DNA from 3 places in the Acetivibrio cellulolyticus CD2 genome. Region 2 is predicted to be linked to each of the others. Evidence: riboswitches for the same ligand, from Rfam matches in the RefSeq annotation. Region 2 holds a riboswitch; each other region holds the start of a gene.

Region 1 (6,797 bases), on a different contig from region 2:
CAATTATCTTTTTATAAAACTTTATCGGAACTCCAACAGCAACAGAAACAAGAATTTTCTTATTATCAAATGAATTTTTACATCCGTTAAGAACTGTTTCCAGCACGTTAGGCTTAACAGCAAGAATTATAATATCACATTTTTCAACAACTTCTACAGCACTTTTTGAGATGTTTATACCTGTTTCATCTTTGAGTTTTGAAAGTCTTTCCATATCAACATCATAAACATATATACTCTCTGATGATACAATATCAGATTTTGATATGCTTCTTATCATTGCATATCCCATATTTCCTGCACCTAAAAAACCGATTGTTCTATTCATAAAATCCTCCTTAGTATGACTGTTCTATTTTCATTATCTAGTGCTTTGTAAAATTATATTTCACACTTAAAATGTACTTTCTCTGACTTACCGTCTGCACTCTTATAATCTATTTTGCTTTAAAGACCACTAGTAATATTTCCAATATTCTTTAATATATTATCATAAAACAATGCAGAGTTGCAAAACTACTTTATTAGAAAGCATCTCTTTTTATTTTCATATGTCATTTAAAACTGCAACATCTAAACTATGCAAACAATAAGAAAATACACAAGTAATAGTATTAAACCTAAAGGTATGCCAAATTTTGCCCATTCGTGGCTTTGTATATTTAATTTTCCTGCCGATATAATATTAGGTATATTACCTGGTATTAACATCCCTCCACTCAGCAGCAGCCCCATTATTATTGCCTGTATTTGTTTCAAGTTCATTACCGAACTGATTTCAGCAGCAGCAATTGTAGCATTGTCCAACACAGCAGAAGACATATTAATCCAATACAATATTTTACTATCCAAGTTAATAATATACCTACTAATAAGTGGTTTAAATCCTGCACCAAGTAATTCAAGTGCTATAATAAATATAAATACTTTAAATGCCCGTATTAAAATATATTTCGGCCTCTCTGTAAGCTTTTCATTTCCATTGCCCTTTTTGGATATTATATCTATAACATTAGAGTTTTCAATTATTGGATTACGTCCAATATAGAAGGCACCAAATAAACCTAATGCCAAAATACAAGGAATGATATAAATCCCAATACTTCTAAAAAGATAGAAGAAATCAACTTTAAGTGAAGAAACAATAATTGTAGCCAACGGCTCCCCAATTGGAGTTAAAGCAGCACCTAAACCAATTGAAAAACAAGATATTACAGTAAGCTGTATTTTTTGTTTGCGCTCAAATGGAAGTACGCTAACAATTTCCACCAATATTAATGATGCTACTATTGCAGTTATAAAGCTCGAAACAAACCCTAAAACAACAATCAACAAGAAAATAAACATATTGATTGGAATTCGTTCTGTACAATATCTAACAAATTTCTTTATTTGTTTAACATAAAGTCTAAATACAAAACCTGCTATCAATACAGCAACAGTAACAAAATATAGCAAATAGTTTTCAAAAATAGCTTTCATAAAATTCAACGAAATCATTCCTGATATTGTGGATGCTAAAATTCCCATTACCAGCAAAAAATATTCCAGATTATGTTCGATAGAACGAAATGAAAACGGCAGTACTAAAATAAGTATTAATACAATTATAAGACCTATAGTAGTCATTTAATAATCCCTCCAAAATATATATTAACAACACAAAAAGGGCGCGAAATCCGTAAATAACGGACTTCCCACCCCAGAAGCCTAAACTCTTGAAAGTGTATTTATAACGAATACACTCAACCGAATAGCAAGATATAAAATTAACAATATTATGTTATCAGATCTTTAAAAGATTTTCAATATCCATACAGTACTAAGTTGAAATCTCACGGCTCTTGGTCATTCTAATAAATGTATCATTAACTTTGGATACTTTATCCTCATTAGTCAGTACAACCAAGTAATCACCAGATTGCATAATAGTATCACCTTTAGGAATAATCTCGTGATCTCCGCGTTTAACAGCAACTAACAGACAGTGGGATGGCCATTTTACAGCTTTAATCTCTTTTCCGTCAAGCACAGATCCCATACAGATAGCGAACTCTAAAATTGCCTTGTGTTTATTGCTGCCAACGCTCAATTCAGAACCCTGATTATGCATAAATCTGCTCAGTAAAGATTCATATATAGGTTTCGAGCCTAAAATATCAGCAATAATATAAGCTGTGATCGACACCATAGCAATGGAAAGAAGATGATTAAAGGAACCGGTCATTTCTGTTATAAGTATAGTTCCAGTAATTGGTGCTCTAACAATTGCGGTAAAGTAACCTGCCATTGCCAAAATTATAAAGTTTATAGTGAATATATTATCAAAATTAAATAGATGCACTAAAATAAAGCTATATACACTTCCAATTAATGCGCCTATAGCAAGTAAAGGCAGAAAAATACCTCCAGGAGCACCGGAACCATAACTTATCATAGTAAAGAAAAATTTTACAAGCAATACAAGAAAGAGAAATTTTAATGAAGCATCGCTAGCAGTAACAAGAGAAAGTATAAGTTCATGTCCTCCACCTAAAACCTGTGGTAAAAACAATCCCAAAATTACTGAAACAAATAAAGGAATTATGATCCTAAACTCTTTAGGTACAAATTTAAGCTTCGAATACAAATTCTGCGCTTTCAATAATGTTTTGTTAAATACAACACCTAATAACCCTAAAATAACGCCAAGTATAATAACATAAAAATAATATTTAAGAGGCAAAATTGATAAATTTTTAAAATTGAAAACCGGCTTCAATCCGAAAAATCCACTGGACACATAATCAGCTGATAATGCAGCTGACAAAGCAGAAAGCAATACCAATGGAGAAAAATTTCTGTGGACCTCTTCAAGTGCAAACATAACTCCTGCCAACGGTGCATTAAACGCGGCTGCAAGCCCGGCACTAGCTCCACTTGTAATAAGATATTTTTCTTCTATTTTAATTCTTTTAAATACCTTACTAAATCCTTGACCAACAGCAGACCCTAACTGAACAGACGGACCTTCCCTTCCAAGTGAAAGTCCTGAACCTATAGCCAAAATGCCGCCTACAAATTTACCAATAATTACTCTCCACCAAGTCATTTTTAGTTTTCCTTGAAGAACACCTTCAACTTGAGGAATTCCGCTGCCGCTGATCATTGGTTCATGCTTGACCAGCATTCCCAAGCCATAACCAATTAATGCCAATACCACCATCCAAACAGGAATCAATTGCGGTTGTCTCAATAAAATTTTATAAATCTCATTTAGAACTATCACAGCTTTTTCAAGCGAATATCTGTATAACACAACCAAAAGGCCCGTAATAATTCCCACTGCAATCCCTTCAAATACAAGCTTAAGTCTAAAGCTCTGCCAATGAAATAATGAGTTATAGGTGTTATGCTTATTTTTTTTGTTCATTAGAAAACCTCCAATTATATAAGTTCATACCGATGCAGTATGTCCTTAACAAGGATTTCCATATCGCCAATATCCAGCCCCAGAACTATCTGAATCATAAAGCCGTCAAGTAAGGCAACAAAATTTTTTGCTTTTAGGTCCGGATTAGTTGCTCCTGCATCTCTAAACAGTAACTCAAGTTCTTTATAAAGTTCATTGTAAACATTTGCAATATCAATAGCCAGTATCTCGTGCATTTCGTTATTTGAAAGCAACTGCAAAATAAGCATGCACCCTTCTTTTCTTGCTGAATACACCTTTAGCATCTCTGAGAGATATTTTCTTAATTTGTCTAATGGAGATAATAATCCATCTTGAAGTACATTTGCTGCAGTAAGTTTTATAGCTTTGAATTCTTCTATGAAGGCAGCCCTAAATAATTTCTCTTTGGTGGCAAAATACCAGAAAATTATGCCTTGACTTACATCAAGTTCTTTTGCGATCTCTGAAACACTTGTGCCCTGATAGCCTTTTTCGGAAAACTTCTTTATTGCTACACGCAAAATGTCTTTTTTGCGTTCTTTTGATATGTTTTCATTTTTTTCTTTACTTCTTGACATGTTCAACCTCTTTAAAAAAATAATGGCACTAAGCCCCATAATATTTGCCTCTTCCATTTCTTTCCAAAAAGCAAATAATGTATAATTGACTAAGCGCTTAGTCAATTATACATTATAAAAAAATACTTTACAAGTATTATATAGTCTATAGCTTTTTTAATATTATTCATTGAAAGTTCTTTATCGTCATGCCTACAAAGCTTTTTTTATTGGCTGACACCAAACAAACTATTTGCAGTAAATCCTGCAAATAGTTTGTTTGGTGTATAAATCTAAGTCTAATGCTAATAAATAAGCGTGAGAATAGCTGCACGGAGTCTCTATAAATCCAAGATATTAATGGAATAAATGTAATATTTATCATTCCTAAAGAGCTTGTATTTCGTTTTGTTTCAGTATTTCCGAATAATTCCTCTTCAATGATTTATTTTTATCTGCCAGAAGATAATCATTCATTACCTTTTTAAGATCTAGTACATCGTTCATTTCATAGTAGCCGACCTTTCCTTTAATAAATTTTACCGCCCGAACTGCTCCAAGGGCAAAAGCTCTCCTTGAAAAGGATTCATGTGAAATTTCTATCTTATCATCTTCACCAATAATCATCACCTCATGCTTACCAACAACTCCACCGGCTCTGACTGCCGTTATTGGTACTTGTACATTTGCATTTGTATTGCCGGAAGATGTAAGTCCTTTTTCTATTTCTACGGCTATCTTCTTAGCTGTACCGGAAGGAGCATCCTTTTTATTCTTGTGGTGAATTTCAGTAATTTGAAAGTCATAATTGTTCAATATATTAGCAGCCAAATTTGTAATAAGCATAAGTACATTTACTCCAAGAGTAATGTTCGGTGCATACACAATGCCATTCCTATATTTATTGGCAAGTATAACAAGCCTTTTCAGTCCGATTTTTGAAAACCCAGTTGTACCTATGACAATGTTCACTTTCATCTTTGAGAATATCCTGGCATTTCTTGAAGCTGCTTCAGGATTTGAGAAGTCAACAACTACGTCCGGCCTGGTTCTGAAAATAATCTGTTCAAGATTATCCGATCCTTCTATAATAATGCCTGTATTCCCATTCCCAATTATTTCTCCTAGGTCTTTACCTCTTTTATCGCTAAACGGACTGCATATAGCCGATACGAGTTTTACACCTTCTTGTTCCAATAAAACCTTCGCAATTTCCTTTCCTGTCTTTCCAAGTCCTGATATACAAACTCTAATCATCTTGTATCCCTCCATATCGTTGTTTTTACGGTTAATAAGAATCATTGAGACATTGAACCCCAATCTTTTTTAGAACATTTGCTCCAATGCTTAATAAAATCTCAGGGCATTACGCCCCTCTAGATTTAGCCTCTTACTTCGTTTGAAAGAGACAAAATCAAAAAACGCTACAGATATTTCACCGTAGCGTTAAAAGTAAAAGGGTACAATTAATAAAGCATATCAATCACCTTCTCTTTCAACGCTTACGAGATTAGCTGACGGATTCGGATCGAAAAAGTTAACCCTACCAGGTACAACCTGGATTCACCCCAAAATTGGTTCTCCCGCTCCTTTACTGGATTCAGCGCAGACTATAAATATTTATTTTTTCACTTGCCTAAAAAATATAAAAAGGGTGTTGAACTTATATAAAATATAAGCTCCCCACCCTAGAAGCCTGACTCTCTTGAAAATAGCAATTTTGCCATCCAACCGGAACATAAAATATTTAAATATAATAAACTCTATTTGCTATACTTCTTAAACAAATCATCCAAAGCCTCTCTTAATAAAAATGCTTCTGTCTTTTCTGTTTCTTTTGACAACTCAGAAAGTCTGTCAACTTGGGTCTTTGTAAAATAACTGGATTTTAACACCATGCTTTCAGCTTCAGATAAACACACTTTGTTTTTGCCCAACTTTTTTGCTCTAAACATTGCACTGTCAGCTACTCTAAAGAGTTCAACAGCATTTTTTGCATCTCTCGGGTAACTAGCTATTCCACAGCTTACAGTTATATATACGTTTTCTGTTTTACTTTTATCACTCAAATTGAAAGTATTGTCCGAAAGATAACGGCGGATTTCTTCCATCTCCATAAAACTTCTTTCAGCACCTTTTTTAACAAGAAGCAGATTTAGCTCATCACCATGCCGCGTCATCAAGTCGGTTCCCGATAGGTTTTGCTTAAATACTGAAATTAGTTTTTTAACTACTTCATCACCTATGGGATAACCATATATTTTATTAATATTTTCAAAGTTATCAATATCAGCTACAGCAATACTAAAAGGACCATCTCCATTGGATATTAATTCCTCAACTTTTATAACAAACTCTTCTTTGCTGACCAAATCATTTTCCATATATACTTTCTCCCTTATACGCCATTATATCAAATTTATATATATAGGTCAATATATTTATTCAAGGTATTTTTTTGCTTAACAATAAAATACTAACTGAAATACGAATTTGCCTATCATTCTAATACTAAATCGTTACGACCTTAAAAGCGACAAACAGAATGTAGAATCCCAAAAGAACAGCGCCACCAAATCTTGTAATCTTTTTCCGAAATAGTGCAAGCCCGGATAAAAGTAAGGTAGACAGCAGCATTACGCCAAAATCCCAATACACTTCGGAAGTTATTTTTATTGGATTTATAACAGAAGAGATTCCCAAAACAAACAACACATTAAAGATATTACTGCCAATAATATTCCCTACTGCAATATCCGACTCTTTTTTTACAGCCGCAACCACACATGTTACAAGTTCTGGAAGTG
Region 2 (6,797 bases):
ATTATTGATGGAGCGGTTATAGGTACAACAACCTTTGATCCCGGATTGGCTTTAAAGGAGATAAGTGAGGTCAGGGAAATGAACATATCATCCTTTACAGTATTGCCGTTTTTATCGATAAGGACAAGGGTTTCACCGTTACTGTCTATAAAGGCAGCAAAGCTTGCATTGTTACTTTTAATCTCATCGACAATTGTGTCAATCTCATTCAAGTTTGAGGACGAAAAGCTTGCAACCTTACATCCAAGGTCTGTGAGCATAGGCACCACTATTGATATAACGAAGTCTGAAGGTGAAACGATACATATCTTGGGAGCCTTACTTCTTATTGCATCAGTATCTATTTCATTGAGTATGGAACGTACATAGTAATTTTTAAAATCGGTTATATTGTTGAGCCGGCTGATTTCTTCGCCGGAACAACGTTTAAAATCTTCACGGAAGAAGGAATTTTCGATTTTTCGTTCCATAACTCTGCTGATGCTGGCACCTTTTGCATCCATAAAGTCTACTCTCAATTTGTTTGGATTATCGTCGCTTAGCTTTATGTGTATTCCACCTTCAACAGAAAGAAAACTGATTGCATGTCGTGAGATCGGGGTCAAAAGACTGCTCATGTTAAAGACTTCGACACCAACAGACAACATTCCGGAAATAAAAGCATGTTTGAACATTCTTGCAGAGTTCGATGTAGTTGAGCTTACAATAACTTTGGAGCCTTTTTTGAATATAGAACCATAAGCTGCTCCCAAACGGGTCGCAAACTCAGGAGAAATATCCACATTAATTATCCCTGAAAGGCCATTTTCACCAAAAATTGTTTTGGAATGCCTGGAGCCCCATATGATATTTCTATCAACAATAGCTAACGGATCTACTGTCTTTTGAGGCCAAATCTTGATATTAGGCTTTAAAATAGCCCGTTCATTTATGGTGCAATTGTCTCCGACTACTGCATTTTCAAAAATACGTACATAATGTTTTAGATTGATTTTATTACAAAGAATAGCACCCCTTATCTCAGAGCCATATTCGATATAGTTTCCATTCCATAGAACACTTCTCTTAATAGTTGCTTCATCTTCAATTACATTATTGCTTCCAAGAATACTAAAACTATCAATTACTGCACCACTACCAATCCGGCAATTGTCACCAATTACACAGGGCGGATTTAAAACCGCATGAGGATCAATAATTGCGCCATTACCAACCCATATACCTTCTTTGATCTCAGTTAAAGCCATATTCAATTTAACTTTACCCTCGAGGGCATCATAATGAGCTTGGAGGTAAGCCTGAAGGTCTCCTATGTCACACCAGTAATCAGACATTATGCAGCCAAACATGGGCTCTCTTTTATCTAGCAATAATGGAAACAGGTCCTGACTGAAATCTGTCTTCTCGCCCTTTTCCATATAATTCAGAACTTCCGGCTCTAATATGTATGTACCAGTATTGACCGTATCGCTAAAAACTTCACTCCAACTTGGTTTTTCAAGAAAGCCGGTTATGGCGCCCTTTTTATCGGTAATGACAACACCGTACTCTAAAGGTACGTCTACACGGGTTAAAACCAGAGTAGCTTTAGATTTCTTGGATTTGTGGAATTCAATGGCCTGGGCAATATTCATATCTGTGAGTGAATCGCCGCTTATTACAATAAAAGTTTCATCAAGAAACTCTTCTGCATTTTTAACACTACCTGCAGTTCCAAGTGGAGTATCTTCAGTAAAGTAATGGATGTTAACTCCAAAGTGAGAGCCATTGCCAAAATAGTCCTTGATCTTTTGGGGTAAATACATTAAAGTGACGCCTATTTCAGTTATACCATGTGACTTAAGTAAATTAACTATGTGCTCCATTATTGGTACATTCATCACGGGAACCATTGGTTTTGGCATGTCACATGTAAGAGGACGTAATCTTGATCCTTCACCACCAGCCATTATAATTGCTTTCATTTAAGGACCATCCTTTCACAATTCTTATCATAGTGTAAATCATAGAGTCAAGCAAAGCCGTAGGACTCATTAATATTATTTGTTCTTAAATAAAACTTCAACATAAAGTGTTGATTTTAGCACTTGTTATTTTCCTATTTGTCATAATAATTATTTTGCGTGTTTTAATAATAAATCAAACATGAACTTTTTTGCAATATACCCACTTTCCTAAACATAATTATACTTATATTTATATTCAATATAGTTTAAAAAAATCCTTTATAAATGAGGAAAAAATAAAAAGTAAGATGCTTATGGTAAATCAGATACTCAATTTTTAGTTTTTTTAAATGTGGCAATTTTCCACAAAGTGTTTACATATTAAAAATATTTGTATAAAATATAGGGGTAAGAGAAAGGCGCACACTTGAATTAAAGGAATGTACAAAAGTTAATAATTGAAGGTATTATTTTTGCATTTATTATTTAGGCATAAAATGATACAATTATTTTGCTGAATTCTCTAAATTAAAATTAGAGGAACGGGGGATATATTCTTGGGGTTAATCCCGGCTTCGCTGGGAGGGGTTCTCTTCTACCTAACCCGTCAACTAACCTCGTAAGCTTGAGGAGGGATTTAATGCTAAAGAAAAAGGCAGTATTACTGGCAGCATTTGTGTTTTGCTTTGTAAATTTGTTTTCTGTTTGTTCTATTCAGACTTTTGCAGCATCTAAAGTATTAAAGGAAGGCATGAGCGGCAGTGACGTTACATCACTTCAGAAGGATTTGAGGACACTTGGTTACCTCAAAGTAAGCCCGACAGGCTATTATGGAAGTCTAACCAAATCAGCGGTTGAGAGGCTTCAAGATAGCAATGGCTTAGATGGTGACGGTATTGCAGGAAGCAAGACCATATCTTTAATAAGTAAGCTTGTAGATGCAAAGTCAAATACTACTTCCAGATCATCAAGTAGTTCCGGAGCTTTAAAAGAAGGTATGAGTGGAAGTAGGGTTACACAGCTACAAAGTGATTTGAAAAAACTTGGTTATCTTAGTGCAAGCCCAACAGGCTATTACGGAAGTCTTACCAAGGCAGCAGTTAAAAAACTGCAGAAAAAGAACGGCCTTGATCAGGATGGAGTAGCTGGGGATGCAACTTTGACTAAAATAAACAAGTTAATAGGAAGGACTAGCACTTCTACGAAAAAAACAACTGCATCAAGAGGTAGTGTTGACAGAACTGGTGGTTATCTCGTTTCGTGGTATGGCGGAGCGGAAAACATTTTGGGAAAAGGCGATATCGCTGAAGTTTACGATATCAATACTGGGCGCACTTTTAAAATAAAAAGGACATATGGTCATAATCATGCAGACTGTGAAACACTAACTGCAGAGGACACAAAAATAATGAAAAGTATTTATGGCGGCGACTGGGGCTGGGATAGAAGACCTATTATATTAACAGTTAATGGTCGCAAATTGGCAGCTTCCATGGCAGGTATGCCGCATGCAGGAGTAGAAGGATCACCAGCTGATACATATGTAAGCAGTAGAAGTGGTGGCTATGGTGGTGGCGATAATCTGGACGCAGTTAAGGGAAACAAAATGAGTGGCGTGTTTGACATTCATTTCTTAAACAGTAGAACTCATGGGACAAATAAAGTTGACTCAAAACATCAGCAAGCACTTAAAGATGCTGCTGAATGGGCTGAAAAGAACGGCTTTTAGCTTAAAATTTCAATAATTGAAGAGAAGAACAGGATATCGCAATTAGTTGCGGTGTCCTGTTCTTTTTAGGTTGGTGAAAAATGGAGTAATAGGATATAATGTTGTAAGTTCAATAATAAAGAGGATTATTTATTTTCTATATAGGAGGAATACTATATGTCAATTGAAGTTATATCTACAAGTAATGCCCCCAAAGCTATAGGGCCATATTCCCAGGCAATAAAAACTCAAAACATGGTATTTACTTCAGGTCAAATACCTATTCATCCAGCTACAGGCGACATTGTTAGTGGTGGTATTGAGAATCAGACAAAGCAGGTATTGGAAAATCTTAAAGCTGTTTTAGTTGAAGCAGGTACAGGGTTAGAAAATGTTATTAAGACTACAGTTTACATTAAGGATATGAATGATTTTACTCTGGTCAACCAAATCTACGGAGAATACTTTAGGGCACCTTATCCTGCAAGATCATGCATAGAGGTTGCAAGACTGCCGAAAGATGTAATGATTGAAATTGAAGCTGTAGCAATTATCCCTTCGAGTATTTAAAATGGGTATAATTCAAAAATTACAAAGTCTTTACAAAGGTATAAATACCTGCATCTGTTTTTTTATGTTTATTTACTTTTAGATTGGGCAAATATATAGCAGCAGATTATTTACAGCAAGTCAGTATTCTTAAAACAATAAAAGTGGTAAAGGGTGATGGCTAGTGGAATATGTGATTCTTGGTAATGGGGCGGCAGGTATATCTGCGGCTGAAAAGTTGAGACAGCTGAATGATAGCTGTGAAATTACAATTATAAGTGTGGAAGATACACCGGTTTATACAAAGTTTATGCTTCCGGATTACATAGGCGGTAAGATTGTCAAGGAAAAGCTTATATTGAGAGATCTGAATTACTATAATCAAAACAGGATAAAACTTTTGCTTAGCCAGAACATTGATAGTATTGATTACACAAAAAAAATCGTCATGCTCACGGGTGGTGCAGAGCTTGAGTATGAAAAACTGCTTCTAGCAGTTGGGGGTAGTCCTGTAGTTCCAAACATAGAGGGACTAAACGAAATTAAATACTTTACTCTAAATTCGATAAAAGATGCTGATAATATTATAAGAAATGCTGTAAAAGGAGAAAAGGCAGTTATTGTAGGTGCGGGACTAACCGGCATTGAGACTGCGTTTGCCCTCAGAAGATTGGGAATGACCGTTACATTGGTTGAAAGGGAATCAAGGATTTTGTCTCAACAGTTGGATGTTACTGCTGCCCAAATGCTTGTTGAAATGATAAGGAAAGAAGGTATAGAACTTCTACTTGGAAGCAATGTTCAAAGAGTTACTGCGGATAACGGGTTTAATATTGAATTGTCAAATGGAGAAAAGCTGGATTTCAACATGCTGGTTATCTCTATAGGTACAAGACCAAACCTTGACCTTGTAAAGGGAACTGGAATAAAAACCAATAGGGGTGTTCTTGTAAACGATTATATGGAGACAAGCATAAAGGACATATTTGCAGCAGGTGATGTGGCGGAACTTCAGAATAAGAGAGACTCTGGTACAGTTTCAAGCTATATATGGCCTAATGCTCTGGCTCAGGGGAAATGTGCAGCTTCAAACATGGCAGGCCAGATTCAGGAATTCTCCAGTGATGCAGGTTTTAGTAATGCGGTAAGGCTTAGAGATGTTGCATTTTTATCAATGGGTATGATAAATCCTAATGAAGAAGAATATGAATCGCTGGTTTACTGCGATAATGATTTGCATGCATATAGGAAAGTAGTTTTAAAAGATAATATAATTAAAGGCTTGATTCTCTTGGGAGATACGTCATCTGCGAATATATTGGGTGACTTTGCAAAAAAGGGAAGGGATATCTCAGATATCAGAAATATTATTTTAGAAAAGGATTTTGCGATAAAGTTTAAGGCTATGACGTGAAATTAGGGTGCATAAATGAGCTTCTACGACGAGATAGGCAAATACTATGACAAAATATTTCCGGCAGGGGAAGAACAGCTTGGATTTATTGAGGATGCAGCAGGAAGGAAAAGCGTTAGAATTCTGGATGTTGCCTGTGGCTCAGGGACATATTCAATTGAGCTGGCCAAGAGGGGTTATAAAATTACAGCTGTTGATCTTGAAGCTGAAATGATAAGAAAAGTCAGGGAAAAGGCTGATAATGAGAAAGTAGATATAGAGGCATTTGTTTGCAGTATGACTGAACTTGAAGGAAAACTGTCTCAAAAGTATAGTGTTTTATTCTGCATAGGTAATTCTATAGTTCATCTCAGCAGCCTTGAAGAAATAGAGGGTGCACTCAAACAGATGTATAGCCTTATAGAGTCTGATGGTGCTGTTATTATACAGATAATGAATTATGACAGAATTATAAGGCTTGGTTTAAAAGAACTTCCCCCAATAATGGATCAGGAGGCAGGAATAGAGTTTATACGTGAGTATGACTACCAGTCAGGAAGAAATGTAATTAATTTTAATACTAAGTTGGTTGTAAAGGATGGTAATGATACAAGAACATTAAAAAACACTGTAGAACTTCTTCCTGTTCAGAGTGATGAGCTTATAGTGCTTTTAAGAAAAGCAGGATTTAAGAGATATGAATGTTATGGCGATTTTAAGTGTACTCCATATAAAGAGGATTCATATATGTTTGTCTTAAAGGCTTTCAAGTCTCAACAATAGGGTGTATAAACTCTCTTAAAAAATAGAATTTATATTTTGTATTCATATGGATAAAATAGAATTGCGTTTATAAAAATTCGGTGAGGGAGATATATGATTGTAAGACTAGGGTATGTTGCGATGACTCTTAATTTGAAAGATTGTTCACCATCGGGTACTGTTACTGTTAAGACGTTTTCAAGTCTGGCAAGTAAAGAGGCTAAATTGCATAGGCTTAGAAAAATAACGAGGGACAATCTTAATAATACCCTTAGGATACTTCGGTATAATAAGGCTTCTAACATAAGTGTCTACAGATTTACTTCCAAACTTGTGCCATTAGCAACACATCCTTTAATAGAAGAGTGGAATTATATAGAGGATTTCAAGGAAGAGTTTATTGAGATAGGTGATTTTGTAAAGGAAAACGACTTGCGTA
Region 3 (6,797 bases), on a different contig from region 2:
ATCGTAACTCCAAAATATGACGGAATATCGGGATCAATGTATGATGGATTAATAATGGTCATGGTAGACAAAAAAATTGGATACATAAACATAAAAGGACAAGAAATAATAAAACCCCAATTTGATGATGCGTGTAAATTTATAAACAATAGGGCTCTAGTAAAAAAAGAAAACCAATACTACTTTATTGATGACAAAGGGAACAAAATATCCGACTTTGACAAAAGCATAGATGATACTTGGTTTACCCAGGAAAATGGCATTCTGGCATACGTTAAAGATGGAAAAAAAGGACTAATACAGCTGACAGAAAACAAAATAAAAATAACAATCAACGGAACAGATCTAAAACTAGACCAACCCCCTATCATACAAAACGGAAGAACCCTTGTGCCAATGAGAGCAATATTTGAAGCAATGGGAGCTACAGTAGAATGGGAAGATACAACCAAAACGATTACAGCAACCAAAGATAAAACAACAATAGTAATGCAAATAGGAAACAAAATAATTACAACAGGAGAAAAACAAATAGAGTTAGATGTAGAGCCTCAAATATTAAATGGTAGAACCTTAGTTCCAGTAAGAGCCGTAGCAGAAAGTTTAAATGCAAAAGTCAACTGGGATTCAGAAAGTCAAACGGTAATAATTGAAAAGTAGTAATTTACGTTTGTCTTAACTCAAGGTCTCAGAATTAGGACGACGCAAGTTTATAGTGAAAGTATATTAGTTTAAAGTAAGGCAGACGGATGTTTGTCTTACTTTTTTATGCTATTTGTTAAGCATTATAATTTTTACGATATTTTTGATTTTTAAAATTTCAAGTACTGCCAGGATTCCATCTTTTTGATTTGCGGAAAGGTTTATATCCATTAAAACTACATCAACTGAATTTTTTACAGCCAGTCAAAATCTTCAACTATATTGTATTGTTCAGTAAAAAGTTATAGTATAATTATTGATCTGGCAGAATATTAATTTTACTTGATTACTTAAAAACGGGAGCAATAGGATGAAAAAAGTATTAATAATTAGCAGTGTTGTTTTAATTTTGGGTATTGCAGCTATTATGCCTATCAACTACTTTCTTTACGGAGATTATTTATATTTTATGAGACCAAAGATAGATGTAGAAAATCTTGTAGTAAACAGCGACATGGATAAAGACGGTATTTCTGATCTTGATGACATTTTAGAGGGTGCCAGAAAGGAAATTCGAAACCACCCTAAATACAAGAGCGAATATTATTCAGGCGGCTATCCTCCCCAAACTGAAGGGGTTTGTACCGATGTTGTATGGAGAGCCCTTAAAAATGCAGGCTACGACCTTAAATCCAATATTGATAAAGATATCAAACAAAATCTACAGGATTATTCCGGCTCAGTTGCAAACCCCGATCCAAATATTGATTTCAGGCGTGTTAAGAACCAGTATGTTTTTTTCAAGAAATATGCCATGAATTTAACAACAGAAGTCATACCTTATGACAAAAGCAACCTGGTACAATGGCAAAGGGGAGACATCGTTGTTTTACCGCAGCATGTTGCCATCATATCTGATAAAAGAGGCAAAAATGGTGTACCCTATATAATTCACAATGCCAGTACATACCCGAAAGAGGAAAACCATTTGCTCAATTGGTACAATTCACAAAATATAATAGGGCACTTCAGGTTTTGTGATTCAGAAGCGAGGCACTGAATATTTCCTTAGTTTCCATAATCTTTGTATGGAGTTACCCCGTGGTCTCTGTTAAAATAGCACGGTAAAGCCGAATCTCCATAAGGAGTACGGGGGATGCAATATCCGGGGTGAATCTCATCTATTGAGTAGGGTACCTTAACCCGAACCCGTCAACTAACCTCGAAGGCTAAAAGGGGGAATTTAATATGTATTTTACTAAAAAGGCAGCAGTATTTATTGCTACTACAGCCTTAACTTTAGCGTTGGCTATACCAGTCAATGCAAGCAGTTACACTGTTGTAAACAATGACTCAATTTATTCCATCAGCCAGACCTTCAACACAAGTACAACAAAAATTAAGACAGATAATAATTTGTCGAGCAATACAATCTATCCCGGCCAGGTACTCAAAGTTCCGGGCGTAGATTATACAGTAAAAAGCGGTGACTCACTCTACCTTATTGCTAAAAGAGCTGGAATTTCGCTTTTATCCTTGAGAAAAGCAAACAATAAGTGGGACAATTCACTTTATATTGGTCAGAAGTTAGTTTTACCTATTGCAAATGGAGTAAATACCAGTAAATCGGCAATATCCTATTCCGCTTATGAACTCGATTTGCTTGCAAGGCTCATCAATGCTGAAGCAGCCAGTGAGCCCTATCAAGCAAAGGTTGGGGTTGGTGCAGTAGTGGTAAACAGGGTAAAGAGTTCCCAGTTTCCAAACACCATTAGTGGTGTCATTTATCAGAAGGATAGCCGCTATTATCAGTTTACACCCGTTGAAAACGGTTGGATAAACAAACCTGCAACATCTTCTGCAAAACAAGCCGCATTGGAAGCGCTTAACGGGGTTGACCCAACGAACGGCGCATTGTATTATTTTGATGATAGTGCAACAAATAAATGGCTGTGGTCAAAACCAATTGCATTAAGAGTTGGAAAAATGGTATACGTTTATTAAAATATAATATAAAAAATGCGGCAGGATTGTGGCTCTCCTGCCGCATTTTTTACATATTAAGCATTTGCTGTTAAAATTAATCATTTTGATTATCATTATTTTATATTTAATTACGATAATTTTAATATCTGCTTTGATTAATAAGCCAAAGCATGGTATAATTTGTATAATACAACTATATACTTCTTCAAAAACATCTTGCATTAGTCAATACTGACTTTCATCAAAGTATAACCTAACGCTGCAGAACCTCGCAGACTAAATGTAATTACTCAATATAGACCATTAATATTACATAGAGATATAGTTTTATATTGCCAGCATCGCTATTATTAGGGGGAAAGTGTTAAATGGGCAGGAGCACTATTAAAATTAAATTATGTGTTTTAATTCTCTTATGCATTACTATTCTTTTTGCTGCATGTGATCAAAATTTGCAGAGTAATGGAACGCTGAAACAAAATGACAGTAGTTCTCCATTACCGGAATATGAAATTGTCTGGTATCATATGAATACTCCTCAGAAGGATTCCGGACTTGTCTTAGAAGAGGTTAACAAATACCTTAAGAAAAAAATAAATGCCAGACTAAAGTTGGAATTGATTGATTTTAACAATTACGATAAGGAAATTAAGTCAGTAATTTCATCCGGTCAAAAGTTTGATTTATGCTTTACATCTGCTTGGATAAACAGCTATGTCCAAAACTCCTTAAAAGGATCTTTCGTTGAGCTTGATACCTTGCTAGAGAAATACGGAAAGGGTATTTTGGAGCGTTCTCCCAAAGTATTGTTGGATGGTGCAAAAGTAAACGGTAAAATATACGCCGTTCCGTCGATAAAGGAACTTGGGCACCAATTCTGTATTACACTTAATAAAAAATATGTGCAAAAGTATGGATTTGACATATCATCCGTCTCAGAGCTTGAAGATTTGGAACCTATGTTTCAGGTTATAAAGGAAAATGAACCCGATGTTGTCCCTTACCTGATATGTGCATATTCTTGTTCCGCTTTTTCCATGCCTATGGAAAGAATCGACGAGCAGGTACCAAGTGCTTTATACTTTGATAACCGGACAGACTACAAGCTGGTGAATACTTTTGAAACACCCGAGTTTCAGCAATATGCAGCTTTAATGCATAAATGGTATAAAAAAGCCTATATTCTTCAAGATGCAGCCACTATAAAAAGTATAGCTGGCTATGAGAAAACTGGAAATTGGTTTGTCGGTGCTTCAGCATACAATCCCAGGGTCTCAAGTGAGCTTTCAAACCGCTTGGGGTACGATGTTGTAACTGTACCCTTAAGGCAGCCGTTTATTACCAAAAAGGATATAGAATATCATATGCAGGCAATATCCTCTACCTCTGAGGACCCGGAAAGGGTAATGATGTTTTTGGAATTGCTTAATACCGACAAGTATTTATACAACCTGTTAGGATACGGTATAGAGGGGATACACTATAAAAAGGTTTCGGAAAATGTTATAGATATGTGCGGCAATGGGTATTCTATTGCAAATCATACCTACGGAAACAGTTATCTGGCATATTCCATGTCCTATTATCCTAAAACATTGAACGAGGATTTCAAAGATTTTGATTCAAGGGCAATTATTTCACCTTTGTTGGAATTCAACTTTGACCCGACACCAGTAGAAAGTGAGATAGCCAAAATAACAGAAGTAACTGAGGAAGTAGAAGCACCTGTTTTTGTTGGCGCAGTTGATCCTAAAATTTATATTCCCAAGGTGATTGAAAAATACAAGAAGGCTGGACTTGACAAAGTTATGGATGAACAGCAGAGGCAAATCGATCAGTGGATATCAAAAAAGTCAGGTCAGTAGAATCGTCTACATGCTCCGAAACTCTGAAGGTGAAACTCCACAATACTTTTTAAAAGTTTTGTAGAAATAGTTTACATCCTTATATCCTACATCGACGGAGATGTCTTTAGTACTTTTGCCAGTGCTTTGAAGGAGTTCCTTTGCTTTGTTTATTCTTACCATATTTAAATAATCAGAGAAATATTCGCCTGTTTCTTCTTTGAACAATTGTCCCAAGTAGTTGGAATTGGCGTTGAAGTCAATTGCTAATGTTTTTAAGCTAAGATCACTGGAATGGTTATTTTTGACGTACTCTAAAACTCTTTTTATTAAAGGACTAATACTTTCATTCTTTTCTGTTGACCTTTTCATAAAGCTTAAGTAATCAAGTATGCTATTGGCCGGCATTATTATTGAGTGCTGCTGCAATTCCAGCGCTCTGAAGTAGCTTCTCGATACAATTTTATAATCATTCTCAATGCTGCCAATCGTAATAAAACAGTTTACATTCAAGTCATCCTTCAAATTGCTTATACAATGCCTAGCTAGATTATGAGACTCTTCCAAATCATTCATTATGAATACAATGTTGTTTTCAGGAGTACAAAATATAACTCCTGAGTTGCAGGACTTTATTGCATTAGCGCAAATTTCTTCTGCTTTTTGTATAAGTACGTACAAGTCGTCACCGGCATCTGTATTTGGAAAAAGTCTGAGAATACATGCTACATATTTTGAATATTCCAATGGAATATCAAGAAGCGAAGCCCTCTCTAATAGTTCACTCTCGCTTATGGAGGCAGTAACCCACCTATAGAGGATATTATTTTTTATAATATCCATATCTTTATTTGAATACGAATTTTGCAAATTCTGGCTTTCAAGTTTATTTCTTGCATTCACTATTGTTTCTTCGAGTTCTTCGCAGTTTATTGGCTTTAGAAGGTAATTCTCTATACCAAGCTTTATCGACTCCTTCAAATATTCAAAGTCATCATAGCCGCTTAAGATAATAAAACGAGTGTTTAGCTTAAGCTCCTTTACCTTTTGTATTAGTTCCAGCCCACTCATTTTAGGCATTTTTATATCTGTAATAAGGAGGTCTGCTCCTCCCTTTTTTATTAGCTCCAATGCTTCAAAACCGTTCGAAGCTGTACCTATCAGCTCAATACCGAACTCTTCCCAGTTCATAATGTATTTAAGCCCCTCAACAATGAAAGGTTCATCATCTGCTATTAACATTCTGTACATTGCTTTCCAGCTCCTCTCTTGTTTTGGCAGGTAATTTTAGCATAACAACAGTTCCCTTTTCGTACTCACTGTATATGTCCATTCCATAACTGCTTCCGAATAACAACATTATCCGTTCATTTACATTTGTCAGACCCAGACCAGAACTACTTTCCACATCGGGGTTCTTAAGCTTCTGCTTAATATGGTTTAACTTTTCTTCCGGTATACCGCTTCCATTGTCTATAACATATATGTATATATCACCCTCATGCTTAAAAGCCCTGATTGTCAATAAATTATCGGGTCTATCAGTGTCAATTCCATGAACAATATAGTTTTCGATCAGAGGCTGTATTGAATGCTTCATGATACCATAGCTTGCATGCAGTATCTTCTTTAATATCAAAGGTTACCTGGATATTATCTATAAATCGCATATTAAAGAGTTCTATGTACATTTTACAATATTTTATTTCTTCGCCAATAGTTATAACAAATTTTCCCTTAACGGAATTTCTGAAAAGCGAGGATAGGAGATAAATCATTTCAGCAACATCTTTCGAGCCGTTTACAAGAGCCCTCATCCTTATGGATTCCAGGGTATTATATAAAAAGTGGGGATTAATCTGCGCCTCAAGCGCTTTTAGCTGAGCTTGTTTTTGCTTTATTTCCGACATATACACTTTTTCTATGTACTCGTTTAAATGATCACACATATTGTTAAAGCTTCCGGCTATCTCACTTATTTCATCCTGCTTGCTTTTTATGGTTATTCTACTTGAAAGGTCGCCTGAATCTATACTCTTTATTCCGGACATTAATGAACCTATACGTTTTGAAAAAGTCAGCATTGTAATAAAGGTTAGAAGTAAAGTGGCAATAATACAGGCAAAAGAAATCAGGAAAATAGTTCTGCCTGAACGGTTCCTGCCGTCCTCAAGCAGTTGTTGGGGAAGAATTGCTGCTGCCAGAGTACCCGAATCGAGTGATATAACAGTATTTACTATATTGTTCTTATAAAGCTGAGAAGCACCTTTAGTGTCATTCAAACTGCTATAAAAGGGATAGTCATTATTATAGTACGTATCTGAA

Evidence for each region. Region 2 has a riboswitch for cyclic di-AMP ahead of ACECE_RS0206110 (peptidoglycan-binding domain-containing protein). Riboswitches for the same ligand answer to the same signal wherever they lie in the genome.
Region 1: another riboswitch for cyclic di-AMP. It lies ahead of dapB (4-hydroxy-tetrahydrodipicolinate reductase); the one in region 2 lies ahead of ACECE_RS0206110 (peptidoglycan-binding domain-containing protein).
Region 3: another riboswitch for cyclic di-AMP. It lies ahead of ACECE_RS0220325 (cell wall hydrolase); the one in region 2 lies ahead of ACECE_RS0206110 (peptidoglycan-binding domain-containing protein).

Annotation. Positions count from the first base shown of each region.
Region 1 is NZ_JH556658.1:547,789-554,585, reverse strand. It holds gene proC (pyrroline-5-carboxylate reductase) at 1-328, opposite strand, end outside; gene ACECE_RS0218345 (DUF1646 family protein) at 574-1,629, opposite strand; sodium ion sensor (DUF1646 type) at 1,692-1,751, opposite strand; gene ACECE_RS0218340 (ClC family H(+)/Cl(-) exchange transporter) at 1,823-3,412, opposite strand; gene ACECE_RS0218335 (TetR/AcrR family transcriptional regulator) at 3,427-4,011, opposite strand; gene dapB (4-hydroxy-tetrahydrodipicolinate reductase) at 4,378-5,247, opposite strand; cyclic di-AMP (ydaO/yuaA leader) riboswitch at 5,474-5,606, opposite strand; sodium ion sensor (DUF1646 type) at 5,668-5,723, opposite strand; gene ACECE_RS0218325 (diguanylate cyclase) at 5,754-6,374, opposite strand; gene ACECE_RS0218320 (calcium/sodium antiporter) at 6,502-6,797, opposite strand, start outside.
Region 2 is NZ_JH556653.1:879,393-886,189, reverse strand. It holds gene ACECE_RS0206115 (mannose-1-phosphate guanyltransferase) at 1-1,964, opposite strand, end outside; cyclic di-AMP (ydaO/yuaA leader) riboswitch at 2,449-2,586, shown strand; gene ACECE_RS0206110 (peptidoglycan-binding domain-containing protein) at 2,587-3,675, shown strand; gene ACECE_RS0206105 (RidA family protein) at 3,832-4,224, shown strand; gene ACECE_RS0206100 (NAD(P)/FAD-dependent oxidoreductase) at 4,388-5,617, shown strand; gene ACECE_RS0206095 (class I SAM-dependent methyltransferase) at 5,633-6,379, shown strand; gene uvsE (UV DNA damage repair endonuclease UvsE) at 6,473-6,797, shown strand, end outside.
Region 3 is NZ_JH556659.1:39,714-46,510, reverse strand. It holds gene ACECE_RS0220340 (WG repeat-containing protein) at 1-660, shown strand, start outside; gene ACECE_RS0220330 (DUF1287 domain-containing protein) at 1,013-1,702, shown strand; cyclic di-AMP (ydaO/yuaA leader) riboswitch at 1,761-1,887, shown strand; gene ACECE_RS0220325 (cell wall hydrolase) at 1,891-2,646, shown strand; gene ACECE_RS0220320 (ABC transporter substrate-binding protein) at 2,997-4,493, shown strand; gene ACECE_RS0220315 (response regulator transcription factor) at 4,500-5,723, opposite strand; gene ACECE_RS0220310 (sensor histidine kinase) at 5,698-6,072, opposite strand; gene ACECE_RS0220305 (cache domain-containing sensor histidine kinase) at 6,020-6,797, opposite strand, start outside.